DNA from 3 places in the Chitinibacter fontanus genome. Region 1 is predicted to be linked to each of the others. Evidence: predicted binding sites of a transcription regulator. Region 1 holds the regulator's gene; each other region holds the start of a gene.

Region 1 (9,901 bases):
CCCATGATTTCGGCTTCTAGTTCTGGCTTGGGCTCACTTGGCGTCCAAACTGAACCATTCCATTGCTTGCTTTGTGCTTCGCCCTCTTTGAATACTTCAGTCATGCCACGGTGAGTGACATAAATATTGACAACACCAGGCTTGCTGCTTCGCTCAATGCGGGCACGGTATTTATCAAGGGTGTCTGTGGAAATGAACTGATCTGCGACTTTTCTGAAAAGATTGGTCATGAAATCGGTTGGTAAATTGGCGCGATTCTCTAGCCAATCGGTTTCCATAACACCAATAGTTGGGTTTTCTGTGGTGAGAATAAACCCGTTGGCTAACCAGAAGTCTTTTATATCTTCCCAAGCTTTTTCAGCGGGTATTTGTGCTTCAATGAAGCGAATGCCATCCTGCGTCACAATTCGAGCATTCCCATATTGTGGAAGTACTTCTTGCCCGCTTTGGGTTTTTGCTGGAGCTACTGTCTGTGCTGCAGTGGCGGTATTGGGTGTGCTGTATGTGCCGTTCGGCGTGATTGCAGTGAGGTCAGGTGGGACCTCTAGCGCATTTTTATTCACATTATCGCTGCCGCTGCGATAGTCCACTTTACTTGAGAGTAATGATTGATCGGTCGAGCAGGCCGACAGCAGGCAGATTAGTGTCGTTGCTAAGGTGATTTTTTTTAGGTGAGTCGGTTGCATTGTTCTAACCCAAGTTGGCACTAATTGTTAGTTAATCAAGCCAGCGGTTTGCATGGCTTCACGTACGATTGGCTGCGCGCTTTCGCTGAGGCGAGTCAGTGGTAAGCGGATACCCGCAGGAATTTTCTGCATGGTTTCCAGTGCCCATTTTACTGGGATTGGATTTGCTTCAATAAATAAGTGCTTGTGAAGGCCTTGCAGTGTGTCATTGATTGATTTGGCTGTGTCAATCTGGCCGTTCAGTGCGGCTTGGCACATTTGGCTCATTGCGTTTGGGGCTACGTTTGCAGTGACTGAAATTGTGCCATGACCACCAATTAGAATAAACGGCAAGGTCGAAGCGTCATCTCCGCTGTAAATCGCAAAATTGGCGGGTGCACGTTTGACTAAGTCAGCTGCGCGTTCCATGTTGCCGGTTGCGTCTTTGATGCCGACGATGTTGGGTAGTTTTGCCAGTTCTAATGCAGTGTCGTTGCTCAAATCACATGCAGTTCGTCCGGGAACGTTATATAGCAGTGTCGGTAGGGCGGTGTTTTCGGTAATGGTCTTAAAGTGCTGATACAGACCAGTTTGCGTTGGTTTGTTGTAGTACGGGACAACGCTCAGGCCAAAATTAGCGCCGACGGCGAGTGCTTGATTTGAGAGGTGAATAGCTTCGCGGGTCGAGTTTGCACCAGTGCCGGCAATGACTGGCACACGACCAGCAGCTTGCTCTACCACAGTGCGAACGACTGCGATGTGCTCTTCAACGTCAACCGTAGGTGATTCACCGGTTGTGCCAACCGCCACAATGCCGCTGGTGCCTTGCTCAATATGCCAATCAACTAGTTTTCGTAACGTAGGGAAATCAATTTCTCCGTTCACATCCATTGGAGTGACGAGCGCAACAAGGCTACCTGTGAGCATGAGTGGGAAACCAATTACAGAAAAGAAACTATTCTAACCGAAGCACTAGCGGCGTGAAACAGCGTTTGCGCAGACTTTTAACGTTTTGCCCCGAATGTGTAGTTATTCAGTGGTTCCAGCTGCTCTTCAGTGTAAAGAAATGTTGCAAAGTATTAAGAAGGTGGCTCATGGATTGTAATTATTGAGCGATCTCAAGATCATGTCGCTACAGGTTGTGAGAATCTGACTGTATTAAGTAAGGATGGTGACGGGGCTGGTTGCGCAGTGTGTTTTTGCAATGTGTTTTCTGTCGCGCACATGTTGTTACTTAAACATTGCCTAATATTGCAATGACAGTTAATAATCGGCATACCAGTGTGATTTCTTAAGCATGCTTATGAAATTCTAAGGTTGGAGTCGTAATACCATGTCAGCTTCGGCTGATTTATAAAAATCATTGAGTCATTTAAAGGTGAACAAGATGAACATTCTGGGTTATTTACAAAAAATCGGCCGGTCGCTGATGGTTCCGGTAGCAGTTTTGCCGGCCGCCGCGATTATGCTAGGGGTGGGTTACTGGCTTGACCCTGCAGGTTGGGGTTCAAATAGTCAGTTGGCAGCTTTCTTGGTAAAAGCTGGCGCTGCAATTATCGACAAAATGCCAATTTTGTTTGCAGTTGGTGTTGCGTACGGTATGTCTAAAGATAAAGATGGCGCTGCAGCATTGGCCGGTCTAGTGGGTTACTTAGTAGTGACAACTCTCTTGTCACCAGGCGCAGTATCGCAAATTGAAGGCATTAAGCCTGAAGATGTGCCTAAAGCATTCGGCAAAATCGAAAATGCCTTTGTGGGTATTTTGGCTGGTGTAATCGCGGGTGAAATCTACAACAAGTTTAGCCAAGTTGAGCTGCACAAAGCCCTGGCATTCTTCAGTGGTCGTCGCTGCGTGCCAATCATTACATCTGTAGTGATGATCGTGGTTTCTTTTGTGCTGATGGCTGTTTGGCCAGTGATTTACAATGCACTGGTTAACTTCGGTTTGGCAATTAAAGACTTGGGCGCTGTAGGTGCAGGTATCTATGCATTCTTCAACCGCTTGTTGATTCCAGTTGGTCTGCACCACGCTCTGAACTCTGTGTTCTGGTTTGACGTTGCAGGCATCAACGATATTCCTAACTTCTTGGGTGGTGCTAAGTCACTGGCAGAAGGCAAGGCTGTTGCTGGTGTTACTGGTATGTACCAAGCTGGTTTCTTCCCTGTGATGATGTTCGGTTTGCCAGGTGCTGCATTGGCAATCTACCACACAGCTAAACCAGCAAATAAAGCTGCCGTTGCCTCAATTATGGGCGCTGCTGCAGTAACTTCATTTGTAACTGGTGTAACTGAGCCGCTCGAATTCTCATTCATGTTTGTTGCGCCGCTGCTGTTTGTGGTTCACGCATTCTTGACTGGTGTTTCTGTATTCTTGGCTGCGCAAATGCAATGGATTTCTGGCTTTGCATTCTCAGGTGGCTTTATCGATATGTTCTTGTCGTCGCAAAACCCATTGGCTGTTAAATGGTACATGCTGATCGCGCAAGGTCTGGTGTTCTTCGCCATCTACTACTTCGTGTTTCGTGCTGCAATTACCGCGCTGAATCTGAAAACGCCTGGTCGTGAAGATGAAGTTGCTGGTGAAGCTGCTGCAGCTCCTGCTGCTTCAACTGCTGCTGGTGATGTGGCGCAATTAGGTGCTGCCTACGTAAACGTAGTTGGCGGTGCTGCAAACATCACTAATATTGATGCGTGTATCACTCGTCTGCGTCTTTCTGTGAATGATGCTGATCTGGTTGATGAAGCGGCTGCTAAACGCCTTGGCGCAAGCGGTGTGATCAAACTGAACAAGCAGAGCGTGCAAATTATCGTTGGGCCAAAAGCTGAGTTGATTGCTGACCAGTTGCGTGCCAATGTAGGCGTAGCTGCAAAAAAGTAACTGAGGCTGCACCGCAGCCAGCTGCGGTGGCTGTGGCCTCTAACCCCGGCGAAATTGTTCTGCTTTCCCCATTGACGGGTGAAGTGGTGGCTTTGGAAGATGTGCCTGATGCGGCATTTGCAACTAAGGCAGTTGGGGATGGTGTAGCGATCTTGCCAACAGGCAAGTTAGTGGTGGCACCATGCGATGGGCAATTGGTAAAGATTTTTAATACTAACCATGCTTTTGCCCTCGTTAATGATGCAGGGGTTGAATTGATTGTTCACATTGGTATTGAAACGGTGAAACTCGGTGGTCAAGGCTTTACGCGCTTGGCTGAGCAGGGTAGCTTCGTTAAGGCGGGTCAGCCTGTCTTGGAATTGGATCTTGAATTCCTTGGTGCCAATGCAAAATCAGTGATTAGCCCTGTTGTTTTGACCAATGCAGATGATTTTGCGCCAGTTGCTAATTTGGCAGTTGGCTCAGTGATTGCAGGTCAAACACCGCTCTACACGATTCGTAAAAAATAAATTTGGGCTTAGGGCTCAAATCTGAAACGCCACCCTCGGGTGGCGTTTTTATTTTTAACTTAGCATTTGTAAGCGTTATTAATATATTGCCAGTAGTTGCGCGATTTGGCGGGCGGGTGAGTCGTTTGTATTGATGGCTGAATGTGTCGGAGTTGCAAAAAAATTGCTGGTTTGCGGGTGATGGGCAATAAAGAACTCTTGTGAGGCGGATTCAGCCAGATAGCGCCGCGATAAGCTGGCTAGTGTTTGGGTTTGTAATTGCTGTTGGGCAATTAGGCTGGCAAGTTGGGCTAGTAGGTCGCTTTGGTTGAGTTGAAACGGATGGGTTTCATCTTTTGGTGTACGCTGCGGATCCATTTGCCAGTTAAAGAATGGCGGTGTGCCTTGTGGTGAGATGAGTGCCAGCCATAGCTGATAGAGAAAGCCGCAGGCTCCTAAGTGCCCTGCATGAAGCCATGCATTGTGGCTTGGTGTGAGTGCGTCAAGAATGTCTGCGGCTTGGTCGAGGTGATGGTTGTTGCCACTTGCAAGCGCAAAAAAACCATGGCTTGGTGCAAAGGGGCTGGGCCAAAGAATTGCATCGATTAGCTTTGCGGCGCTTTTGTGAAGATCCAGTACTTGCGCGGTATTTTGCAGTTGGATAGCGATTACAAGATCATTTGGGCTAAAATTTGTTTGGAACTGGCTAAATGGATGCAGGCAGTAGCTGCCAGTGGGGGCTTTAATAATAGACGGGCACTTATTAGAGGTATTAGTTCAGGGGGTGCTATTAGATGGGTTTGCATCAATATACCCCCTGAGGTGTAATTTATTCGTCGTGGCAGGTGTTAAGTAGTTTCTTTAGGCTATCAATGTTTTCTAGTTCAATTAGGCGGTTTTGTACTTTGATAAAGCCTTGGTCTTGGAATTTAGACAAAGTCCGGCTGACTGTTTCAAGTTTGAGCCCTAAATAGCTACCAATTTCTTCGCGGGTCATGCGCAAATGGAAGCTACTTGAAGAGTAGCCGCGAATTGCAAAGCGTTGCGATAAATTCAATAGGAATGCAGCTAGACGCTCTTCGGCTTTCATATTGCCCAAGAGTAGCATTACGCCGTGATCGCGGACTATCTCGCGACTCATTACTTTGTGGAAGTGGCGTTGTAGTAGTGGGATTTCGCGTGATAAATCTTCGATGTCATTGAAGGGTAATTCACACACTTCACTGTCTTCTAGTGCGATCGCGTCGCAAGTGTGAACGTCGGTGCTAATTGCATCCATGCCCATCAATTCGCCTGACATATGAAAGCCAGTGACTTGCTCGCGGCCATCTTCGGAAATCACGCTGGCTTTGAAAAAACCAAGGCGAATCGCGTACAGCGAGCGGAAAGGCTCGCCGGCACGATATAGAGCTTCGCCGCGTTTGATTGGGCGAGCTTGCGTAATGATGGTGTCAAGCTCTTGCATTTCTTCTTGTGACAGACCCAGTGGTAAACACAGTTCGCGTAAGCTGCAATTAGTGCATGAATTACGCAGATGACGTGGGGACATGTCGCGAACTTGGATGGGGGAAATCATGAAACTCTCACAAGAAAATAATAAGTCGTGCGGGGGGAGTATTGTAACTCTCGGAAGAGGTAGATACCCCACTGTCATTGCTGTTGGCTTGATCTAGATCAAGTTGGCTCATTGTACTAGCTTTTAAGCTGCGGCAGCTAGTATGAGGATAGAGTAATTATGTCGGTTTCAAAATTTGTAGGTCAGCACGCGCCAGCAGATCAAGGTGGGGTTTGTTTTGATCGAGATCTGATTGTGCGCTATGACGGTAAAGGGCCGCGTTATACGTCCTATCCCACTGCAGATCGGTTTAACCAAGCCGTGAATAGTGAGCAATATGCGCAAATCTTGCAGCAAAGATTGCCCGGTGCTTTACTCAATCCATTGTCGCTTTATTTTCACATTCCTTTCTGTAATACCGTATGTTACTACTGCGGCTGTAACAAGATTATTACGAAAGACAAGAGTAAAGCGGATGATTATATTCGTTATCTCAGTAAAGAAATCGCAATGCATGCGGCCAATCTACCGGGCCGTCCCAAGGTGAGTCAGCTGCATTTGGGTGGCGGTACGCCCACCTTTATGTCAGAGCAGCAGCTACAGCGCTTGATGGATATCGTGCGTGAGCATTTTGAATTGCTGCCAACGGGTGAGTATTCGATTGAAATTGATCCGCGCAAAGTGGGTGAGCCGATGATCCGCACTTTGGCTCAGCTGGGATTCAATCGAATGAGCGTAGGTATTCAGGATTTCAATCCTGAGGTACAGCTTGCGGTTAATCGAGTGCAAACCGAGCAGGAGACTCGTTCGGTAATTGAGGCTGCACGGATGCATGGTTTTAAATCGGTCAGTGTCGATCTGATTTATGGTCTTCCTAAGCAAACCGTCGCGAGCATCGCTGAGACCATTGCTCGAGTGCTGACACTGAAGCCTGATCGGATTGCACTTTACAATTACGCGCATCTGCCTGAACGCTTTATGCCTCAGCGGCGCATTAATGAGGCCGAATTGCCAAGCGCAGATGCTAAGCTCGATATGTTGCAAAATTCGATTGCACAGTTGCTCGATGCGGGCTATGTGCTGATTGGTATGGATCACTTTGCGCTACCCAATGATGATTTGGCGGTGGCGCAGCGGCGTGGGCGTTTGCAGCGCAATTTTCAAGGCTATTCAACCCATGCTGATTGTGATTTGCTGGCCTTTGGGGTTTCGTCAATTGGTAAAGTGGGCGCTAACTATCACCAAAACGTGAAGACGCTGGAAGAGTACTATGCCAAGCTCGATGCGGATGAATTTCCGGTCGTGCGTGGGTTGCAAATGAATCGGGATGATGTGATCCGGCGGGCAGTGATTCAGGCCTTGATGTGCCAGTTTGAGCTGTATTATCAAGCGATTGAAGTCAGCTACATGATTGAGTTTGGCGACTATTTTGCCGAGGAATTGAGTCTGCTGCAGCCAATGGTCGACGATGGCTTACTTACGATTGAATCGGAGGGGCTATTTGTGACGCCAACAGGGCGTTTGCTGATTCGCTCGATTGCGATGGTGTTTGATCGTTATTTGCGGACAAGCACTACCCAAGCGCGGTATTCTCGGCTGATCTGAGTTTTGGGTTTGGCGCTGCAAGGGCGCCAAACAGCTTTTCTAATGTTAGAAATCAATTTATTTGCGCTGTTTATGGCTGGCTTGCTCGGCGGCGGGCATTGTATTGGCATGTGCGGTGGCATAGTGACTGCATTTAGTCTGCAGTTGCCGCCGGGGGCGCGTTGGCCGTATTTACTGGGCTTCAATGTTGGTCGCTTGGCGGGATATGCCTTGATCGGGGCGCTGTTGGGTGGATTGGCGAGTTTTGCGACCTTGGCTGCCTTGCAATCGCTCAAGCTGATCCTGTTTGTGCTTGCCAATCTGCTATTGCTGGTATTGGGCTGGTATATCGCTGGCTGGAGTCGGGTGCTAACTCGTGTTGAGGCTTTGGGGCAGCCCATTTGGCGGCGTGTGCAGCCGTTGATACGCAAGCTATTACCCGTACATAGTATCTGGCAGACGCCCTTGATTGGTCTGCTTTGGGGCTGGATACCCTGTGGCTTGGTCTACACGGCTAGCCTGTCTGCATTGGCGAGTGCAAATCCAGTCAGTGGCGCAGCCGTGATGTTGGCTTTTGGTTTGGGGACTTTGCCCAACTTGCTGCTGATGGGCCTGATGGCGCAGCGCTTACAGTCCTTGCTTAAAAAGCTGTGGGTGCGTCGGATGTGTGGGCTTACGATCAGTGCGTTGGCACTGTATCAGTTGTATTTGCTCGTTAGGTATCTGGCTTGAGGCCTTTCTTGATATCGTTTCTAGCAATATACATCGGCTTAAAGTAGTTTTTGCATTAAAACCGCTTGCCCATATTGACTCAAGCTGGTGTCTTGCCGCGGGTGATCGCTAAATCCAAGCTTGCGCCAGAATGAGTCTGCGCCACCGACTGCGACCAGCATTGCCATCGTAAAACCCTGTTGTTGCGCCCAGTCGCAGGCATGCTGCGCCAGTAGTGTACTGAGTTTCTGGCCTCGCCCATCCGGGTGAATGGCTAAATCGTGCAAATAAAAACGGTCAGCGCTGTTTGGCCACGGTTGCTCGCCGCGATTGAGTGCTGGGGGCGTTTCGCCTTGCCAGGGATGGCAAAACAAATAGCCCTGTGCGATGCCCGTTACTTCGATTATCCAGTTGCAATCTGGAGCAAAGCTCAGTTTGGCCTGGAAAGTAGGGTGGTCTTCTAGCAATTCGGGCGGATAGCAGGCGGCCTGAATTTCCAGAATACGCGGCAGATCACTGCTTAGAATGGGGCGAATAACGGGCGTTGACACTTGACCTCACAGCAGGTTTTGGATTGAATGCGGCTCGGTATTTTAATTGAAAGGTGAGCGATTGTGAGTGCAAATAACCCCTGTATGAGCTGTGGCGCCTGCTGTGCTGCGTTTCGTGTCTCGTTTGATCGCTCTGAGTTGGCGAGTGAAGGTGGCCTTGTGCCCGATGGCCTGGCGGACTACGAGACGTCGTATACCGCCCGTTTGCGGGGTACTGACTATGCGCAGCCACGTTGCTTGGCGCTGGTGGGGACGATTGGGCAGCAGGTATCCTGTGGCATCTATCGCGAACGACCATCGCCGTGCCGTGAGTTTGGTATGCTGGCCGAAATCGGGGTGTTTAGTGAGGCCTGTAATCGCGCGCGCGCTCGGCACGGTTTGCCGCCTTTGGAAATAGCCGCAGAGTAGGGGGTATTGCTTGCTAAGCTTTATTAGATTTGCGCTAGGTGTAAATACCCCGCAATAAAAAAGGCAGCCTAGGCTGCCTTTTTTAACTTCAGAGCCATGTCGACTTAGCTGAAGCGGCCACCACCACGGTTGCCACCACTTGGTTTGCCACCGTAGCCGCCGCGATCGCCACCACGGTCGCCGCGCGGTGCGCCGCCGTCACGATTGCCAGCGTAGCCACCGCGATTGCCGTCACGAGACTGGCCGTCACGACCTGCGTAGCCGCCACGGTCGCCGCGAGGTGCGCCACCATCACGGTTGCCGCCAAAATTGCCGCGCGGTGCAGAGTCGCGGTTATAGCTATTGCCTGCGTTGTCACGCGCTTGGCCGGAGCCAAAACTACGCTCGCGCGGTGCGCCGTAGCCACTGTCGCGCGGTGCGCGATCGCCGTAGCTGCGGCCTTCGTTGTTGTGTGAACGCTCGCCAAAGCTACCACGTGATGCTTCGCTGCGATGGCCTTCTGGACGATCGCCGCGTGGGGCGCGATCGGCGTAACCGCCTTCGCGTCCTTCACGGTTGCCTTGGTAGCCGCCGCTGCGTGGTGCGCCACCATCGCGGTTACCTGCATAACCACCACGACCGCCGCCATTGCCTGCGTAGCCGCCACGACCACGGCCACCGCCGTTGCCTGGGCGACCACGATCACCGCCTTGACCGCCGCGACCTGGTTGGAAGCGCGCTTCCAGACCTTCGAGTTCTTGGGTTGTGAATTCAATATTGTATTGGCGACGGATTTTGGTTAGTAGCGTAAAGTCGCTTTTGGTGACCAAAGAAACGGCTTCACCTGAGCGGCCCGCGCGGCCAGTACGGCCAATACGGTGGATGTAGTCTTCTGAGAAGCGTGGCAAGTCAAAGTTGATCACCAAGCTAATGCCGGCCACGTCGATACCACGCGCGGCAACGTCAGTTGCTACGATCATGTCGATATCGCTGCGACGCAGACGATCCAAGGTGCGGCGACGATCGCGCTGCGCCAAGTCGCCGTGCATTGCTGCGGCCTTAAAGCCTTCCATTTTCAACCA
Region 2 (9,901 bases), 1.3 Mb from region 1:
CTGTGTCGCGATTGCGCAAGATCGTATCGCCGAGAAAACCTTTATCCGTGACGCAGGCTTAGATGTAGCGCCTTTCCTCGCGGTGAAAAACGCCGCCAGTCTGGAAGGTGATTTATCGGCCTATCTACCGGGCATCTTGAAAACAGCTCGCTTGGGCTACGATGGCAAAGGCCAAGTGCGCGTTAAAACCGCGGAAGAAGCCCGTTTTGCGCACGCCGAAATGAAGCACCAGCCCTGTGTGCTGGAAAAAATGATGCCGCTGGCCGCTGAAGTGTCGGTGATTGTGACACGCACCCGTGCCGGCGAAGTGGCGAGCTTTCCAGTGGCCGAAAACGAGCACGTGAATGGCATTCTGGACGTATCAATCGTACCTGCCCGCGTGGATAACGCCGTTGCCGAACGAGCCCGCGCGATGGCAATGCAATTAGCAGAGAAACTCGATTACATCGGCGTAATGGCCGTGGAATTTTTTGTTTTGGATGGTGGTGAGCTGGTCATTAATGAAATGGCTCCGCGCCCACATAACTCGGGCCATTACACGCTCGATGCCACACTCACCAGCCAGTTTGAACAGCAGGTGCGTGCGATGTGCGGCCTATATCCAGGCAAACCAGACCTGCTCAAACCAACGGTAATGGTTAACTTGCTCGGCGATGTGTGGGGCGAAGACGGTAGCGAGCCACGCTGGGAAGTACTGATGACAGCACCAAATACCAAACTGCACCTGTACGGCAAAAAACAGGCTCGCCCAGGGCGGAAGATGGGCCATTACAATGTGCTGGCCGAAACCGCACAAGATGCGCTCGAGCAAGCTAACGCGATCAAAGAAACGCTGTAAATCATGCTCACTCGCTGGCTCAACGACTATCAACAAGCGCTGAGTCCAGCGAGCAATCCGGTACGGGCAGCCAGTATGGCTGCCTATATGAAGCATCACTTCGTATTTCTCGGCATACCCACCCCAGAGCGTCGTAAACTAGTAGCCCACATTGAACAAACTGCGAAGCAAGAGCTCAGCGCAGCACAGCTACTCGCACTCGCCGCTCTGTTATATCAACAAGCTGCACGTGAATATCATTATTGCGCCTTGGATTTACTAGTCCGTTGCCAGCACAAACTCACAGCTACAAATTTAGCTTCCCTAGAAATGCTTATCACAACGCATAGCTGGTGGGATAGCGTGGATGTGCTGGCCGTCAAACTCGTCGGGGCCTTAGTCAAACGCGAACCCAGTCTGCTGTCCGTGATGGATGCATGGGCGCAGCACCCGAACTTGTGGCTGCGGCGTACGGCCATTTTGCTTCAGCTCAGCTGGAAGCATGACACTGATGCCAAGCGCCTATTTGCGTATTGCTTACTCAACACGGCCGAGCCGGATTTCTTTATCCGCAAAGCCATCGGCTGGGCACTACGCCAATATGCGCGAGTGGCGCCGCAAACGGTGTTGGAATTTGTCACGACGCATCAACAGCTGCTCGCGCCCTTGTCGGTGAACGAAGCATTGAAACATCTGCGCAACGCGGCAAACACAACTGCGTAAAGCTGCCACGATTTAGCTTATGCGACAAACGATTCCGGCACGATTATTTCACGCAGTGTAAACACATTCAGTTAAGATAAACCTTCACCGAGCACTTTAAGCAACGACACCATGGCCGTTCTCACCCGTTTCCAATTACGCCGCGCTACGCTGGATGACCTGCGCGCGGTCGTCGGCTGGCCGGAAACGCCGACCGAATTGCGTTTCTTATTTCCGCATGCGCAATGGCCTGCTGAACCGCTTAAATTGCTCGAGCATTTGGTTAGCCATGAAGACGGCTTTGTCGTCTGCGATCAGGATCGCACGCTGGGCTACGCCAGCTTATATAACGCCAAACACCAAGGCACAGCGTGGATAGGACATTTGATCGTCAACCCGCGCGCACGCCGGATGGGCGTGGCCCGCTATCTGGTCAGCGCCTTAACCACCATTGCTCAAGAGCGTTATCGCGCCACCGAAATGGCCACGATCTGCTTTGCCAATAACCAGAGCGCCTACGATTTCTACGCCACACTGGGCTTTAGCAACGAAGGCTGGGAAACCCGCACCGACCATCGCGGCGAGCCATTGAAAGTATTCCGGCTGAGCAAAAGCATCTAAAGCAGCGCCACTCGCACAATTTGCCGACGTAAGTACATGCAGGCCGCGCCACATTCAGGCAAAATACCGCCTTAAATGTCCGCTGTGGGCCGCGCCCACGTTTTTGGAGCAACTATGACCGGCCTCACCACCACCAATCTGACCAGCCTGAAAAAAATCTACTCGGGCAAAGTGCGCGATCTGTACCAGATCGACGAAACCCGCATGCTGATGATCGCCACCGATCGCCTGTCAGCCTTTGACGTGATTCTGGCCGAGCCAATTCCAGAAAAAGGCAAAATCCTCACTGCAATCTCAAACTTCTGGTTTGAGAAATTGAAAGATGTCGTACCGAGCCACTTCACGGGCGACCAACCGGAAGACGTGGTATCAGCCGAAGATCTGCCACAGGTTGAAGGCCGCGCCGTGGTGTGCAAACGCCTGAAACCAGTCCCCGTTGAAGCGATTGTGCGGGGGTATATCGCTGGTAGCGGCTGGAAAGAATACAAGCAGAGCAATACCGTGTGCGGTATTCAAATGCCTGCCGGATTGCGCGAAGCCGACAAACTACCAGAACCAATCTTCACGCCATCGACCAAAGCGGCCGTGGGCGATCACGACGAAAACATCAGCTACGCGCAGTGCGAAGAAATTTTGGGCGCTGATTTAGCCGCCAAAGTACGCGACACCGCGATTTTGCTGTACAAAACCGCCAGCGAATACGCGGCAACACGCGGTATTATCATCGGCGACACCAAATTTGAATTTGGTCTGGATGAAAATGGCGTGCTGTGCCTGATGGACGAAGCGCTAACACCCGACTCAAGCCGCTTCTGGCCTGCCGACCAATACCAGCCCGGTACCAACCCACCGAGCTACGACAAACAATTCGTACGCGACTGGCTGGAAACCACCGGCTGGGACAAAACCCCACCGGCACCAGCGCTCCCCGCAGAAGTGGCTGAAAAAACCGCGGCGAAATACCGCGAAGCATTAGAAAAGTTAACGAAATAACTCAACAAGCCGATCGCCAGATCGGCTTTTTTTACGCCCACAACAATTCAAAATAGAGGGAGAAGTGATGCATCACGCCGCAGAAATTGGGTTCACCCATCGGGCACAACAATACCAACAAGGTCGGCCCGAATATCCCAGCGCAATCGCGAGCTACTTGCAGCAAACGTTGAAGCTAGGTGCGGGTCAAACTGTGCTGGATTTAGGCGCAGGCACCGGCAAATTCACCAAGCTGCTCGTGCAAACCGCCGCCAGCGTCGTCGCGGTCGAACCGATTGCCGCGATGCGCGAACAAATCACCACGCAAGCCGTGACCGTATTAGCAGGGCACGCCGAAGCCATTCCACTACCCGATTCGTCGGTTGATGTGATCTGCTGCGCACAAGCGTTTCATTGGTTTGCCAATGGCGAAGCGCTAGCGGAAATGCACCGCGTGCTGCGCGCCAACGGTAAGCTCTGCCTGATCTGGAATACGCGTGATGAGTCGTTTGATTGGGTGGCAGCGATTACGCAATTGATGCATCCGCACGAGGGCGATGCGCCGCGTTATTACACCGGGCAATGGAAAGCGCCGTTTTATGAGCAAAACTGGTTTGGCCCCGCCAGCTACCATGCCCTGCCCCACGCGCATATTGGCGCAATTGAGCAGGTGATAATTGACCGCTTTATGTCGGTCAGCTTTATCGCTGCACTCGATGAAGCCGCTCAGCAACAATTCAAACAGCAATTACTAACACTTCGCACGCAATTTCCAGCACTGCAACACGAAGCAATTGCATTTCCCTACCGAACAGAGCTATGGCTTTATAGCAAGCTCGATTAGACTAGGCGCACAAGCCAATTCCCAATAATCAACCGGAGCTAATCCCTATGATGATCAAAAGCGAAATCACCGACTTGAACACCGCCACCGGCGTAATGCGCACTTATGTGCATCGCCCAGCTGTGGATGGTCAATATCCGACGATTCTGTTTTATTCCGAAATTTTCCAGCAAACCGGCCCAATCGAACGTGCTGCGAAGCTCATCGCGGGGCATGGCTATAACGTGCTGGTGCCCGAAGTGTTCCATGAGCTAAACCCAATCGGCACCGTACTAGCCTATGACGACGCCGGTCGCGATAAAGGCAATGCCGACAAAATGGCGAAATCGGTCGAAGGCTACGACACTGATAACGCAGCGATGATCGCGTGGGTGAAGCAACAGCCGTGGCACTCAGGCGACTTCGGCGCGATGGGTTTCTGCATTGGCGGCCATTTGGCTTTCCGCGCCGCACTGCAGCCGGAAATCAAAGCAACCGCGTGTTTCTACGCGACCGATTTGCACACCAATGTGATCCCAAATCAGCCCGGCCAACATAGCATGGAGCGCTTGGCCGACATTAGCGGCGAATTGCTGATGATTTTCGGCAAGCAAGATCCGCACATTCCAGCAGCCGGCCGCGCTCAGGTATATCAGGCACTAGTCGCCGCCGACAAAACCTTCACTTGGCATGAATTTAACGGCCCACACGCGTTTATGCGCGATGAAGGCGATCGCTATGACCCGCAATTGGCACTGCTCGGTTACCAATTGGCATTTGATTTATTCCGTCGTAATTTGAAATAAATTACTGGTATTTGTTGCCGCTAAGCCGCGCCAATGGTGCGGCTTTTTTTCTGCCAACCTCGCCCCAACTAGTTTGCAACAAGGGGTAAATAATGCCATTGGCAATCCAAACAACCAAATGTATATAGCTACAAATCAATTGATATAAGGCCTAAATACAAATACCCCGGCAAAGTTATTATTGCATCCACATTGCGGTAGTTCATCACTGAAACGAAGCGGCTGCGCTCGTAAGCTCAAGTTGTGATGAATACCATTGGGGATGAATATGCGCCGCTTTTTATGTTGCTGTATCGCAGCTTTTGGCTTGAGCCCCAATTGCTGGGCGGATAAAGTGCTCACTCAATTAGAGCACCAAAAGACCGTCGTGCTAAAACCGAAAGAAAGCCTCACGGTCAAGTTGCCAACCAATCCTAGTACTGGTTATCTCTGGTTTCTGGAAAGCTCTGACACGCAGGCGGATACCCTGCAATTGACCCAAGACTGGAAGTTTATTCCGCGCGATAAAAATCAACGCCAGCCGATTGGCGATACAACTTGGCGGTTTACCGCGAAGCAAGCAGGCGAAGTCACCTTGCGCTTTATTTATCGTAAACCATGGCAAGGGCCCGAGATTGAGCCGCTGGACATACGTGAATATCGCTTAGTAGTGAGCGAGCAAGGTTAGACTTTTTGCCCGCGCCGGGCCGCCATGTTGCGCCCGAGTTGCTGCAGCTGTTTGGCATCGAGTAACACTTTGGCGTAGGGATAAATCTCGTCCTCTTCACGTGCGGCATGGGCTGGGTAACGGCTGGCAAATTGTGCTGCCAGCTCGGCACTGAGCTCGTTATCATTGCCTGCGACTAGCGCCAGCAAAGCGGCACGAACTTGTTGCCATAAGGCACCTAGCTCATCGTGCTCTGCCATGATCTGATCAATCACCTGCTTTAACTCGGCGGATGCCAAAGGGATTAAGGCTGGAAATAAGTCTTCATCTTCGTCTTGATGGTGCAAAGGCGCGGCAATATCGAAATAGCGCAAAATCGATTGTGCCCCCGCAATTGCCGCCGCATCGGCCCCATGCTGGGCCACATGGCTCACCAGCGTTTCCGTCAAGGCGGCATATTGGCGCACCCGATCATGACAGGCGATCAGCATCGCCACTGGGGTTTCAAACGTCACCGTTTCAGTAGCAAAAGGGTTAAGCATCGCAGCACTCCAAAGCTAGTCGGCATTTCAAACTACGCCTTCAAACTGGCTTTGCCAAGCGTATTACTGCGTTTTTGTGTTACCAAAGGCACGTGCTTTGATTTCAGCCAATCTACGCGCGTTTACAGTTAAGCTGTGCAGCACAAAGGCCGCACAGCTGCGCAAATGTCGCTTCGCAGGTGAGCTGATTAGATCTGCTCAACGATTGCATACAGCGCGCTAAGCAGTGAGCTGCCTAGCTGCGTTGAACGCTCACCATTCCAACCCACCTCGGGCAAGGGACGATTGGCGGTGTCTTTAAATGGCATTTCTACTGTATAGGCCAAGCAATCGAACTCATTACCGACCCAGTTCGTTCCCAAAGTCAGCGTTTCTGGGCCGAACTTACCCACTTCATAGCCGTGCTCAACTTGGAAATCGGGGCTGGCGGCCAGCCAAGCTTTCTTGAATGCCTCTTGCAAATCGTGCTGGCGGCACGAGAACGATTCATTGCTCTCGCAACCGGCAACAAAATTATGCGGAATACTCTCGTCGCCGTGAATATCAAAGAAGGCATCGACACCCACCTGCTGCATTTTCTCGCGCACCCAATACACTTCCGGACTGCGCTCCAGAGTTGGCGTTTGCCATTCTCGATTTAGATTTGCACCCTTAGCATTGGTGCGCAAATTACCCCGCACGCTGCCATCGGGGTTCATATTCGGCACGACGTAAAACACGCATTTTTCCAGCAAGGCCCGCGCGATTGAGTTTTGCGGGTCAAGCAAGGTTTCGAGCAAGCCTTCAACAAACCACTCGGCCATGCTCTCGCCCGGATGCTGGCGCGCCGTCACCCAGATTTTTTTCTTATTAATGCCGTAATAGCCTTTTTGCACGCCGATGCGCAGCAAGTCAAAATCATGTCCGTCGGGCGTCACGCCCAATTGTTCGAGCTTCACCCACGGCGCGGCGGTGATCGCGTTGCCGATCAACGTCTGATGGCGCTCCCAGCTATACGGCTCGAAATAAGCAAACCACATTACATCGGTATGCGGCGTGTGCTTGATCGTCAGCGTTTGGCCATCGTATTCAGTTTCCACGCGGAACCAGTTCTCGCGGTCATACGAGGCCACCGCCTGATAATCAGGCCAGCCATCAGGATAAGCGCTCTGCCCCGCGTTTTCGATTTTCAGCGTGCAATCAACATCGCGCGCGCCGCTTAAGCGAAAGTGAAACCACTGCGCAAAGTCGGACGCATTATCAGCGCGCAGTTTCAGGCGGATATTGGCAGCGTCGCTGGCGTCAACCACATCAATCGAGCCAGAGTCAAAATTACTCGTAATACGAAGCATGGGCTTTCCTTAACAAACCAATATTAAAAATGTTGATCCAAGATTGGGGGCAACACCAGCTCCCGCACATAAGACGAAGGCGATAGTTGCAATAGCGCCTGCACCAGTTTGACGACATCATGCACCGGAATCAATTTACCATGACCGCGCTGGCTTGCCTGCGCCACTGGCACACTGAAAGCATCTTCGGTATTTAAATCGCCGATCTGCAAACACGTTACCGCCAACCCATGATCACGAAACCCTTCACGCAAAGCATCGGCAATGCCATTGAGGCCAAATTTAGACGCGCCAAACGCCACTTCAGGTCGGCCACTGCGCGCCAGTGCCGAAGTCGAACCCGTCAAAATCAGCTGTGGTTTAGTCGACTTTAACAAGCGAGGAATAAGCCGTTTTAACAGCAAAATCGTTGAGGTCAGATTCACGTTCATCATCTGAATAATTTGCTCGTCACTATCGGCGAGAAAATCATACTCATGACTAAACGCTTTTTCTTCCCAAATACCAACATTGCAGATCACTACATCCAACTGCTCGGGCAAGGCCTGCTCGATTTTATTGCATGCGACCAATGTTTCGCTGAGATCGGCAGCAATCCATTGCAACTCAACGCCAGCAGCTAGCTCCAAATCACTTGGCCGAGTTCGTGAAACCCCAATAACCGTATCACCAGCCTGTGCTAGCCCTTCAACAAAAGCACGACCCAAACCTCGCCCAGCGCCCACCACCAAAATTTTCATTCGCGTTTAATCCAGCGGCGACCAATCGGTTACCGGCTTAAACTCATCATCATCTTCGCTTTTCACAAAGCGCTCGAACACGCTGCCAACGGGCGAGCCCAATAGCGGAATGATGTGACTATCGTAATTGGCGATGACGTTCACATCGAATTCACTGTGATTTTTCGGGTTATTCAGATATTTTTGATCTTCAGTCCCCGAGAAAAAGCGCCAGCCACTATCGCCGTCTTTAAGCGGTTTTTCGCGGTACATCAGCCCGACCGGATAGCCTTCGATCGTGATTTCATCGCTGGCGATGCAGCTACCGTGGCCTGTGGCGATTTTTTTGATGATGCGCTCGTCGAGCAGAAAGTCTTTCATAGGGTATATCCCGCCGTATTAGATCAAGATTGGTTTACTGGGCAATACCCAGCAATGTATCACGAGCAGATAAAGTCATCGCCAAGGCTGCACGCGTTTTGGCATGGCTCATAATAGGACTTTCCAGCCGCCCTTGGCGCAGCAAATCGCAGAAATGCGCTGTTTCGTAATTCAGCCCCGAGCCTTGTGGCGTCATCATCAGTTCTTCGCGCTCACCCAGCGCGTTGACCAGCGTGGCTTTAGCCGGATTCCACCATTTATCGTGAATCACAATATAGCCCGCGCTACCACCAAGCAATGCTTCGCCGCTGCCAGCAATGTCGAGGCCACTGTAGAGTTGGCTAATGCCGCGTTCGTGTTGAATATTTAAGCTCGCAAAGGTATCGACGCCGCTAGCGCCAATCCGCCCCAGTGTTTGAATTTCACCCGCAGCGCCCAGCCAATCGACAGCCAGAAACGCGCTGTAAATGCCAATATCAAGCAGGCCGCCACCCGCTTGTGCGGGATCGAGCACGGCGTGCCCCTCAGCTACGTTAGGGTTAGCGAAGCCAGCGCGCACAAAGCGCACTTCGCCAATCGCGCCCGCATCGATGCGCTCGCGAATTAAGCGATATAGCGGGAAAAACGGTGGCTTCATCGCTTCCATATACAGCCGCCCCGTGGTCTGCGCGGTGGCGATAACAGCATCGAGTTCGTCCAATGAAGTCGCGGCGGGCTTCTCGCACAAGACCGCTTTACCCGCTTGCAGCGCGGCGATGCTGAATGTGGCGTGGCTAGGGTGTGGCGTGGCGATATACACCGCGTCGATGTCGCTGGCGAGCAGATCGTCGATTTCGTCGCAGACAGTGGGAATGTGGTGAACCGCAGCAAACTGCCGCGCTTTAGCGCCGCCACGACTATACACCGCCGCCACCGTGGCATTGGGAACGTGGGCGAGGCCGGCAAAAAAACGCTGCGCGATGCTGCCAGTACCGATAATGCCAAAACGGACCTTACTCATCACGACTCCTAGCTATGGGTATAGCCCTGAAAATCAGTAATATTAAGATTTACAGAGCTATACACCAATCAGGTATTGCGATTATTGATTTGCCAAACTAAATTGCACCAAGGCAAGGCTACCAAACAGATTCGGCAGAAAATCAACCGTCTCGCCTTGATGCAGCACGACCTGCTTATCGACTTTCATGCCCATTTTGCCGAGCAATTTGTCAAAATCATTCACCGTGCAGAAGTGAATATTCGGCGTGTTATACCATTCGTACGGAATCGTCTCGGACACGGGCATACGGCCGATCAGAATTTGCCAGCGGTTTTCCCAGAAGCCGAAGTTCGGGAACGTGACAATACCGACTTTGCCGACGCGCAGCATTTCTTGCAAGATCAGCTCGATATTGTGCATGGCCTGAATGGTGAGCGAGAGCACGACATAATCAAAACTGCCATCTTCAAAACTTTGCAAACCGCTTTCCATATCGGCCTGAATCACATTCAGGCCTTTTTCAACGCAGCTCACAATCGACATCACATCGACATCGACA
Region 3 (9,901 bases), 1.6 Mb from region 1:
TGCTCACGCACAATATCGAGACCTTAGGGCAGATGAGCTGTAACCCATCGATTGGTGGTATCGGCAAAGGCCACTTGGTTAAGGAGGTCGACGCGCTAGGTGGCGCGATGGCGCTGGCGACCGATATGTCCGGCATCCAATTTAAAACCCTCAATTCCAGCAAAGGCCCTGCGGTGCGTGCAACTCGGGCGCAGGCTGACCGCGTGCGCTATAAAGCCGCGATTCGCCATATGCTGGAAAACCAAGAAAACCTCGATCTCTTCCAGCAAGCCGTTGACGATTTGATTTTGGATGGCGATAAAGTTGTTGGTGCGGTCACGCAAATCGGTATCGAGTTTCGCGCTAGCGCGGTGGTGCTGACGGCGGGTACTTTCCTTGGCGGCAAAATCCACGTTGGCCTTGAAAACCACGTCGGCGGTCGCGCGGGCGACCCCGCCTCAATCACCTTGTCGCAAAAATTACGCGAATTGCAATTGCCGGTGGGGCGCCTGAAAACCGGTACGCCGCCCCGTATTGATGGCCGCACAATCAATTTTGACGTGCTCGGCATTCAGCCGGGCGACACGCCGGAGCCGGTGTTTTCGCTGCGCGGCACGCGCGAGATGCACCCGAAACAACTGCCATGCTGGATCGCGCATACCAACTTAAAAACGCACGACATTATCCGCAGCGGTTTTGATCGCAGCCCGATGTTTACTGGCAAAATCGAAGGCGTGGGCCCGCGTTATTGCCCGAGTATCGAAGACAAAATCAATCGCTTTGCGGATAAAGAAAGCCATCAAATTTTCCTTGAGCCGGAGGGTTTGGATACCAACGAATTCTATCCAAATGGCATTTCGACCAGCTTGCCGTTTGATATTCAGCTCGCGGCTTTGCAGTCGATTGAAGGCTTGGAAAATGCACGCATTTTGCGTCCGGGCTATGCGATCGAGTACGATTATTTTGACCCGCGTGCGCTGAAAAACAGTTTTGAATCGAAAGCCATCAAAGGCTTATATTTTGCCGGTCAGATTAACGGCACCACCGGCTATGAAGAAGCCGCAGCGCAAGGTCTGTTTGCCGGCTTGAACGCGGCGCTGTACGCACGTGACGAAGTGCCGTGGTGCCCGGGTCGCGATGAGGCGTATCTGGGGGTATTGGTCGACGACCTAATCACCAAGGGCGTTACCGAACCATACCGTATGTTTACCAGCCGTGCCGAGTTCCGTTTGCAGCTGCGCGAAGACAACGCCGATTTGCGTTTGACTGAACACGGTCGCCGTCTTGGTTTGGTAGGCGATGAGCAATGGCAGCTATTTAGCGAAAAACGTGAGTCGATCGCAAAAGAGTTCGAGCGTCTGAAATCAACGTGGGTGAACCCGCGCATCTTGGCGGCCACTGAAGCCGAGCGCGTATTGGGCAAAGCCATTGAGCGTGAATATACGCTGGCCGAGCTGTTACGCCGCCCCGAAGTTAATTACGCCAGCTTAATGACGCTGGAAGTCGCTGGCCCCGGCGTTACCGATGAAAAAGTCGCTGAGCAAATCGAAATTCAAGTGAAATACCAAGGCTATATCGAGCGTCAGCAAGGCGAAGTGGCCAAGCGCGATACGCTGGAAGATGTGGCCCTGCCGGATGATTTTGATTTCACCCAAGTGCCCGGTTTGTCGAAAGAAATTCAACAAAAACTCAGTACACAACGTCCGCAAACGCTCGGTATTGCCTCGCGCATCTCTGGCGTGACGCCAGCGGCGATTGCGTTGTTGGTGGTATACATCAAGAAAAGCCGCATGGCGGCGGCAGCGGATGAATCGGCAGTAAAGGATGTGCAATGAGCGACGCAATGAATGGCTATTTGGGGACCATGCTGGCGCAAGGCTTGGCAGAAATGAATTTGCCGCTCGATGTTGCTCAGCAGAGCAAATTGCTGGCCTACGTGGCGTTGTTGCAAAAATGGAATAAAACCTACAGCCTGACGGCGATTCGTGAGCCTGAGCGCATGGTGACGCATCATCTGCTTGATTCGCTGGCGCCATTGAAATACCTGCCGGAAGGTGCATTACGCATGGTCGATGTGGGCTCGGGCTTTGGTACGCCGGGCATTCCATTTGCAATTGCACGCCCCGATTGGCAACTGACTTTGCTCGATTCCAACCATAAAAAAACGACCTTCTTGCGTCAGGCGATTCTGGAATTGCAATTGCCCAACGTCAGTATTATTACTGGCCGCGTTGAAGCGGTGGAGCCTGAGGCGAAGTTTGATGTGATTACCTCGCGCGCTTTTGCCGATTTGGGCGACTTTATTCGCTGGACGGAGCATCTGTTGGCTGATGGCGGTGAGTGGGCTGCGCTGAAAGGGGTATACCCTCATGAGGAAGTGGCAGGTTTGCCTGCGTCGGTATACGTCGATCATATTGATGCGCTGCAAGTGCCTGGCTTGGACGCTGAGCGGCATTTGGTGCATATCCGCAAGCAGGGCTAAGCAGGGCAAGTTGTTGCAGCGCGTCGATTTGCCATCAAAAAGCCGCGTTGTCCGAGTAAACTAGCAAATCGGTGAAGGCCTGAGCAAATAGAGAGTGGATTGATGAAAATATTGGCGATTGCGAATCAAAAAGGGGGCGTAGGTAAAACCACGACCGCCGTCAATTTGGCCGCGAGCCTTGCGCATTTGGGCAAGCGCGTGTTGCTGGTTGATCTCGATCCGCAGGCCAACGCCACGATGGGCTCGGGTATTGATAAGGCCAAGCTTCGCCACTCGGTGTATTCCTTATTAATCGGTGATTCAGACATTGGCCAAACCATTCAGCCTTCAGAGTCAGGTGGCTATGCCGTGCTGCCAGCTAGTCGAGATTTAGCGGGTGCCGAAGTGGAGTTGGTTGATGCCGAGGCGCGCGAAACCCGCTTGAAGACTGCGTTGCAGCAAGTGGCTGGGCAATATGACTTTATTATTCTTGATTGCCCGCCTGCGCTCAATTTGCTCACGCTCAATGGTTTGGTCGCTGCCGATGCCGTGATGATCCCGATGCAGTGCGAATATTATGCGCTTGAGGGGTTGTCTGATCTGGTCAATACGCTCAAACGCATTAAACAAAACCTCAATCGTAAAATTGAAATCGAAGGCTTATTGCGCACCATGTTTGATCCGCGTTCAACCTTGGCGCAGCAAGTGTCGGATCAACTGGTGAAGCATTTCACCAGCAAGCTGTATCACACTGTGATCCCGCGTAATGTGCGGCTGGCTGAAGCCCCCAGCTACGGGCGGCCGATTTTGGCTTACGATAAGTCATCCAAAGGCGCGCAAGCCTATCTGGCTTTGGCGGAAGAACTGCTGGCACGTCACGGCGCTCAGGAAGCAATGCCTGTGATGTAATTACTGCCAAGCCATGTATAGATTGGCTTAGCGGTAAATACCCTATTAAATCAATCATTGGAATCGCAATGGTCAGTAAAAAATTCAAAGGCTTGGGTCGTGGTCTGGATGCGCTTATGGGCGATCCAGCAGCAAGTGATGCGCTAAAAACGCTGGCAGTGACGGCCTTGCAGCCTGGTAAATATCAGCCGCGAACTTTGATGAATGAAGAAGCGCTGGAAGAGTTGGCTAATTCGATCCGCGCCCAAGGGCTAATGCAGCCGATTCTGGTGCGCGAAGTTGGGCTTGAGCAGTATGAAATTATTGCGGGTGAGCGCCGCTGGCGCGCGGCTCAATTGGCTGGCCTGACTGAAATACCGGCGCTGGTGCGTGAGATTGCTGACGAAGCTGCGTTGGCGATGGCGCTGATCGAAAATATCCAGCGTGAGAACCTCAACCCACTCGAAGAAGCTATTGGCATTCAGCGTTTGGTTGATGAATTTGGCCTCACGCAAGAAGCCGCAGCACATGCATTAGGCAAGTCGCGTTCGGCGGTAGCTAATCTACTGCGGTTGTTGAATCTGGAGCCTGCGGTGCGTGAAATGTTGCTTGCTGGGCAGTTGGATATGGGGCACGCCCGCGCCTTATTGCCACTGAACGCAGATCGCCAACTAGAGGCTGCTAGGCATGTCGTGCTCAAGGGCCTGTCGGTGCGTGAAGTAGAGGCGCTAGTGAAAAAGATGCAAGCAGAACCGCAGCAAAAAAAACCAGTGACGGTAGACCCACAAATAATTGCGCGTCAAGAGAACCTTTCTGCCCGATTGGGGACGAAGGTACAGATTCTGGCCGGAAAGAAAGGGCAGGGCAGAATTACGATTGAGTTTGAAAATGAAGCGCAATTAGACGCCTTGTTGGCGCGTATGTAAGTCTGGTGCGTTCGGCGCACCAAAATGTGGCGCCAATTCTGAATTGATGATTACTTGTTTAAAAAGAAAGGCTTTTCTTTTACCCGGTTAGCATCAAGTTGAAAAATAAATGCCGCTAAGTCAATGTGTAAAATTGACGTAGGGCAAATCTACTCCGTATAATCGCGGGGTTTCACTTACGGTGGAATGATGGTCAGGACAGCACAGATTCGGGGCGTGATTCGCTTGAAGGTGGCGATCACAGTGGTACTCGCTGTTGCGCTCCTACTGATTTTGGGTCAGAAAGCAGCAATTGCAAGTGGTTTAGGTGGATTAATCGCAATTTTGGGTAGTGTGTTGTACGCAACCATCGCCTACAGCGTGAAATTTGCCCCGGCAGCAGAAATTATGCGCCGCCATTTTGCGGCAGAAATGGCCAAGCTTTGTATGACGTTGCTCGCGTTTGCAGCGTTATTTGTTTTATACCGGCAGGCAGATTGGCTTTGGGTGTTTGTTGGATACCTGGCAGCTGCAAGCGCCTACTGGTTTGGGCTTTTAATTCAATTTGACGGTAAAAAGTAGATCATGGCACAAGATGCAACTAGTTATATCCAGCACCATTTGACCTTTGCCAAATCCGCCGGCGGCATCCACTTGGATACCTTCTGGATTGCGCTGATTTTGGGCTTTTTGTTTGTTGGTGTGTTTGCTTATGTGGCAAATAAAGCCACTTCAGGCGTGCCAGGTCGTTTGCAAAACTTCGTTGAATTGATTGTCGAAATGGTCGACACCCAGATCAAAGATGCTTTCCACGCTAAATCTAAAGTTATTGGCCCACTCAGCCTGACAATTTTCTGCTGGGTTTTCCTGATGAACAGCATGGACTTTTTGCCTGTTGATCTATTGCCAACAATTGCTCAATGGATCGGCGCTACATTCTTCGGTGCTGACCCACATCACGTTTACCTGCGTGTGGTGCCAACTGCTGACGTGAACCAAACTTTCGCGATGTCACTGACTGTGATGCTGCTGATTATCGGGTTCTCAATTTCTGCCAAAGGTCTGTTTGGCTGGATCAAAGAGCTATTCACTGCACCATTCCATGCTGAAGGCTTGGTGATGACGATTATCTTGTTGCCAGTGAACTTTGCATTCCAGCTGATCGAATTGGCAGCGAAGCCAATCTCTCTGGCGCTGCGTCTGTTCGGTAACATGTACGCTGGTGAGTTGATCTTCATCTTGATCGCATTGTTGCCATGGTGGATTAACTGGGTGCTGGGTGCGCCATGGGCAATCTTCCACATTCTGGTTGTTACGCTGCAAGCCTTCGTATTTATGATGTTGACCATCGTTTACCTGAGCTTGGCTGTCGAAGACCACTAAGATTTCTGTCCGGTGGCGTGTGTCGGTTGGGTGCACGACGTCGGACAAAGTTTTACCCAACCTAGTAAATTTTGATTTAACCCTTAGGAGTATCAAAAATGGCAACACCTGAAGTAATTGCTTCCGTACAAGGTATGACTGTAATCGCTGCTGCGATCATCATTGGTCTGGCTGCGATCGGTACCGCTCTCGGTTTCGCGATTCTCGGCGGTAAATTCCTCGAGTCTTCTGCTCGTCAACCAGAAATGATCCCAGTTTTGCAAACTAAACTGTTCATTATTGCTGGTCTGTTGGACGCGATCTCTATGATCGGCGTTGGTGTTGCGATGCTTTACACCTTCAACAACCCATTCCTTGCTGCCCTGACTGCTGCTGCTCACTAATCAATTGATCAGCCTTTAAGGAGGACATTCAGCGTGGAATTTAATATGTCTCTTGTAGGTCAGATGATCACATTTGCGATCCTGATCTTATTCACGATGAAGTTTGTTTGGCCTCCGCTGACCAAGATGATGGATGAGCGTGCCAAGCGCATCGCCGATGGCCTTGCCGCCGCTGATCGCGCAAAGCTTGATCTTGAGAATGCTGAGAAAAAATCAGCAGACAAACTGCGTGAAGCTAAGCAACAAGCAGCTGAGATCATTGCACAGGCTGAAAAGCGTGCTGCACAACTCGTCGATGAAGCCAAAGGTAATGCCAAAGTAGAAGGCGAACGCCTGATCGCTGGTGCCCAAGGTGAAATCGAGCAGCAAATTCAACATGCAAAAGAAACACTCCGTCAGCAAGTGGCTACTTTGGCCGTTGCTGGTGCTGAGAAGATTCTGCAGCGCGAAGTAGACGCTGCTAAGCATGCTGATATGCTGTCATCTATCAAAGCGGAATTGTAAGACAGTCATGGCAGAACTTATAACCGTCGCTAGACCCTACGCTGAAGCGGTATTCCGCTTGGCCAAAGAGAGCAATACCTTGTCTCTGTGGTCGGACGTGCTTGCTAACCTTGCGCAAATCGCAGGTGACAAGGATGCCCTTGACGTAGTGGCTAATCCAAAGTGTTCTGCTACTCAGGTTCAGGAGCTGTTGGTCGGGCTCCTGGGCGTTGATGCTAACGCAGAGGTTAAAAACTTCCTGGCAACAGTGATTGAGAATCGTCGCTTTACTACCCTACCGGCAGTGGCGGCGTTATTCGAAGAACTGAAAGCGGCAGACGAAGGTGTAGCGCAAGCGCACATCGAGTCTGCTTTTGCTGTGACTGATGCCCAACTGGCCGAACTGACGGCTACGCTCAATCAGCAACTCAAGCGCAAGATCACTGCCGATGTTAGCGTGAACCCCGATTTGATCGGTGGTATCAAGGTAACAATCGGTGATCTGGTTATTGATGCCTCTGTACGCGGCAAATTAACTGCTCTTGCAACGAGCCTGAAGAGTTAGGAGAAATCATGCAACTTAATCCGTCCGAAATCAGTGAACTGATTAAAGCTCGGATCCAGAATCTGCCGCAAGGCGCACAGTCCAGCACTACTGGTACTGTTGTGTCAGTAACTGACGGTATCGTGCGTGTGCACGGCCTGTCTGAAGTTATGCAAGGCGAGATGCTGGAATTTCCGGGTAATACCTTCGGTTTGGCGCTCAACTTGGAGCGTGATTCCGTAGGTGCCGTAATTTTGGGTGACTACAAACACATCGCCGAAGGCGATGAGGTTAAATGTACTGGCCGCATTCTGGAAGTTCCAGTAGGTCGTGAGTTGGTTGGCCGCGTTGTAAACGCGTTGGGTCAGCCTATCGACGGTAAAGGTCCTTTGGGCACTACCGAATCAGCTCCGATCGAAAAAATTGCGCCAGGCGTAATTGCTCGTCAATCTGTATCGCAACCACTGCAAACCGGTATTAAATCAATCGATACGATGGTTCCAGTAGGTCGTGGTCAGCGTGAGTTGATCATTGGTGACCGTCAAACCGGTAAAACTGCCGTTGCATTGGACGCGATCATCAACCAGAAAGGCACCGGCGTAACGTGTATCTACGTTGCGATCGGCCAGAAAGCTTCTTCGATTGCGAACGTGGTTCGTAAATTGGAAGAGCACGGCGCATTGGCACACACGATCGTGGTTGCTGCTGCCGCTTCTGAATCTGCTGCTCTGCAATACATCGCTGCATACTCTGGTTGCACGATGGGTGAATTCTTCCGCGATCGCGGTGAAGACGCATTGATCGTTTACGATGATTTGTCTAAGCAAGCTGTTGCTTACCGTCAAATTTCATTGTTGCTGCGTCGTCCACCAGGTCGTGAAGCATTCCCTGGCGACGTATTCTATCTCCACTCTCGTCTGCTGGAACGTGCTGCACGTATCAATGAAGTCGAAGTTGAGAAATTGACTAACGGCGCTGTGAAAGGCAAAACTGGTTCTTTGACTGCATTGCCTATCATTGAAACCCAAGCTGGTGACGTTTCTGCATTCGTACCAACCAACGTAATTTCGATTACTGACGGTCAGATCTTCTTGGAAACTGACTTGTTCAACGCGGGTATTCGCCCAGCGATGAACGCGGGTATTTCGGTATCACGTGTAGGTGGCGCGGCGCAAACTAAAGTCATCAAGAAATTGGGTGGCGGTGTACGTCTGGCTCTGGCTCAGTACCGTGAATTGGCAGCATTTGCTCAGTTCGCGTCTGATTTGGACGAAGCGACTCGTAAACAGTTGGAAAACGGTAAGTTGGTGACTGAGTTGATGAAACAAGCTCAGTACAGCCCACTGAAAGTCGGCGAATTGGGCGTGACCCTGTTGCTGATCAACAAAGGCGTATTTGCTGATGTTGCAGTTGACCGTGCTCTGGCATTCGAAGCTGCTTTCCTGAGCCACCTCAAGGCAAACCACGCTGATGTATTGGCGCGCATCGATGAGAAAGGTGAACTTTCTTCTGATGATGAAGCTGCAATCCTGAAAGCTGCGGAATCCTTCAAGGCCGGCGCTGCTTACTGATTTGAGACGTAGATAAAAGGATCAGATCATGGCAGGCGGTAAAGAGATTCGTACCAAGATCAAAAGCGTAAAAAATACGCAGAAGATCACCCGCGCCATGGAAATGGTTGCCACGTCGAAAATGCGCAAGGCTCAGGAACGTATGAAGGCTGCTCGTCCTTACGGTGAAAAAATCCGTAATGTAGCAGCCCACCTGAGCCAAGCTCTTGTCGACTATCAGCACCCATATCTCCAAAAGCGCGACACCGTCAAACGGGTTGGCCTGATTATGGTGACCTCAGACAAAGGCTTGTGTGGTGGTTTGAACACCAACGCGCTGCGTCTGGCTTTCAATAATGTGAAAGAACTGCACCAAAAAGGCGTTGAGACGGTTGTAACTGCAATCGGCAATAAGGGTTATGGGTTTATGAACCGCAATGGCGCGAAGGTAATTTCTTCCGTTGTTGGTCTTGGTGATACCCCACACCTGGAACAGCTGATTGGCCCGATCAAAGTAATGATCGATGCTTATATTGCTGGTGAAGTGGATGAAGTTCATATCGCTTACACACGTTTCGTCAACACGATGAAACAAGAGCCAGTGCTAGAGCAATTGTTGCCACTTGCGAGCGAAGCATTTGAGCCGGCTAAAAAGCCTGCGCGTACTCATAACTGGGAATACCTGTATGAGCCAGATGCAAAAACTGTGATTGATGACTTGATGAACCGCTATATCGAAGCACTGGTTTACCAGTCTGTAGCGGAAAACATGGCATCAGAAAATGCAGCTCGTATGGTCGCAATGAAGGCCGCAACCGATAACGCTGACAAGGTAATCGGCTCCCTGCAACTGCTGTACAACAAAACGCGTCAAGCTGCGATTACGAAAGAGCTTTCGGAAATCGTATCTGGTGCTGCAGCAGTTTAATGGGCCCTGACGGATTAACTGGATTAGGAAAAACGATGAGCCAAGGTAAAATCGTACAAATCATTGGACCAGTTGTTGACGTGCAATTTCCACGCGACAACCTGCCCAAGGTGTATGACGCGCTCAAACTAGTTGGCACAGACCTGACGCTGGAAGTTCAGCAGCAGCTCGGTGACGGCGTAGTGCGCGCCATTGCCATGGGTACTACCGATGGTATTAAACGTGGTACTAGCGTAACAAATACAGGCGCGCCGATTTCGGTTCCTGTAGGTAAAGCAACGCTGGGCCGTATTATGGATGTATTGGGCAACCCAATCGACGAAGCGGGTCCTGTGAACGCCGAGGCAACTCGTGCTATTCACCAAACTGCGCCTAAGTTTGATGAGTTGAACCAAAG

Evidence for each region. Region 1 encodes FNR, which switches genes on or off when oxygen is low (the NO sensors DNR and NnrR bind a similar motif). Its sites were predicted from a motif close to TTGATNNNNATCAA; they were not measured.
Region 2: HZU75_RS06065 (hemerythrin domain-containing protein) is a predicted target of FNR. The motif match lies at 6,027-6,040, and genes of this name have one in related genera.
Region 3: HZU75_RS07265 (ATP synthase subunit I) is a predicted target of FNR. The motif match lies at 4,388-4,401, and genes of this name have one in related genera.

The regions. Positions count from the first base shown of each region.
Region 1 is NZ_CP058952.1:3,585,795-3,595,695, reverse strand. It holds gene bamC (NlpB/DapX family lipoprotein) at 1-686, opposite strand, end outside; gene dapA (4-hydroxy-tetrahydrodipicolinate synthase) at 714-1,592, opposite strand; gene nagE (N-acetylglucosamine-specific PTS transporter subunit IIBC) at 2,053-3,543, shown strand; gene HZU75_RS17035 (PTS sugar transporter subunit IIA) at 3,570-4,052, shown strand; gene HZU75_RS17030 (hypothetical protein) at 4,131-4,409, opposite strand; gene fnr (fumarate/nitrate reduction transcriptional regulator Fnr) at 4,861-5,607, opposite strand; gene hemN (oxygen-independent coproporphyrinogen III oxidase) at 5,767-7,191, shown strand; gene HZU75_RS17015 (sulfite exporter TauE/SafE family protein) at 7,234-7,902, shown strand; gene HZU75_RS17010 (GNAT family N-acetyltransferase) at 7,941-8,432, opposite strand; gene HZU75_RS17005 (YkgJ family cysteine cluster protein) at 8,496-8,840, shown strand; gene HZU75_RS17000 (DEAD/DEAH box helicase) at 8,945-9,901, opposite strand, start outside.
Region 2 is NZ_CP058952.1:1,293,028-1,302,928, forward strand. It holds gene HZU75_RS06030 (5-(carboxyamino)imidazole ribonucleotide synthase) at 1-838, shown strand, start outside; gene HZU75_RS06035 (DNA alkylation repair protein) at 842-1,540, shown strand; gene HZU75_RS06040 (GNAT family N-acetyltransferase) at 1,652-2,140, shown strand; gene HZU75_RS06045 (phosphoribosylaminoimidazolesuccinocarboxamide synthase) at 2,255-3,133, shown strand; gene HZU75_RS06050 (class I SAM-dependent methyltransferase) at 3,201-3,956, shown strand; gene HZU75_RS06055 (dienelactone hydrolase family protein) at 4,004-4,741, shown strand; gene HZU75_RS06060 (protease inhibitor I42 family protein) at 5,010-5,408, shown strand; gene HZU75_RS06065 (hemerythrin domain-containing protein) at 5,405-5,929, opposite strand; gene HZU75_RS06070 (M14 family metallopeptidase) at 6,118-7,260, opposite strand; gene HZU75_RS06075 (SDR family NAD(P)-dependent oxidoreductase) at 7,284-8,000, opposite strand; gene HZU75_RS06080 (DUF2185 domain-containing protein) at 8,007-8,360, opposite strand; gene HZU75_RS06085 (Gfo/Idh/MocA family protein) at 8,395-9,360, opposite strand; gene metW (methionine biosynthesis protein MetW) at 9,442-9,901, opposite strand, start outside.
Region 3 is NZ_CP058952.1:1,567,900-1,577,800, reverse strand. It holds gene mnmG (tRNA uridine-5-carboxymethylaminomethyl(34) synthesis enzyme MnmG) at 1-1,814, shown strand, start outside; gene rsmG (16S rRNA (guanine(527)-N(7))-methyltransferase RsmG) at 1,811-2,461, shown strand; gene HZU75_RS07275 (ParA family protein) at 2,564-3,349, shown strand; gene HZU75_RS07270 (ParB/RepB/Spo0J family partition protein) at 3,418-4,254, shown strand; gene HZU75_RS07265 (ATP synthase subunit I) at 4,441-4,815, shown strand; gene atpB (F0F1 ATP synthase subunit A) at 4,819-5,616, shown strand; gene atpE (F0F1 ATP synthase subunit C) at 5,715-5,999, shown strand; gene HZU75_RS07250 (F0F1 ATP synthase subunit B) at 6,033-6,503, shown strand; gene HZU75_RS07245 (F0F1 ATP synthase subunit delta) at 6,511-7,047, shown strand; gene atpA (F0F1 ATP synthase subunit alpha) at 7,056-8,597, shown strand; gene atpG (F0F1 ATP synthase subunit gamma) at 8,626-9,504, shown strand; gene atpD (F0F1 ATP synthase subunit beta) at 9,540-9,901, shown strand, end outside.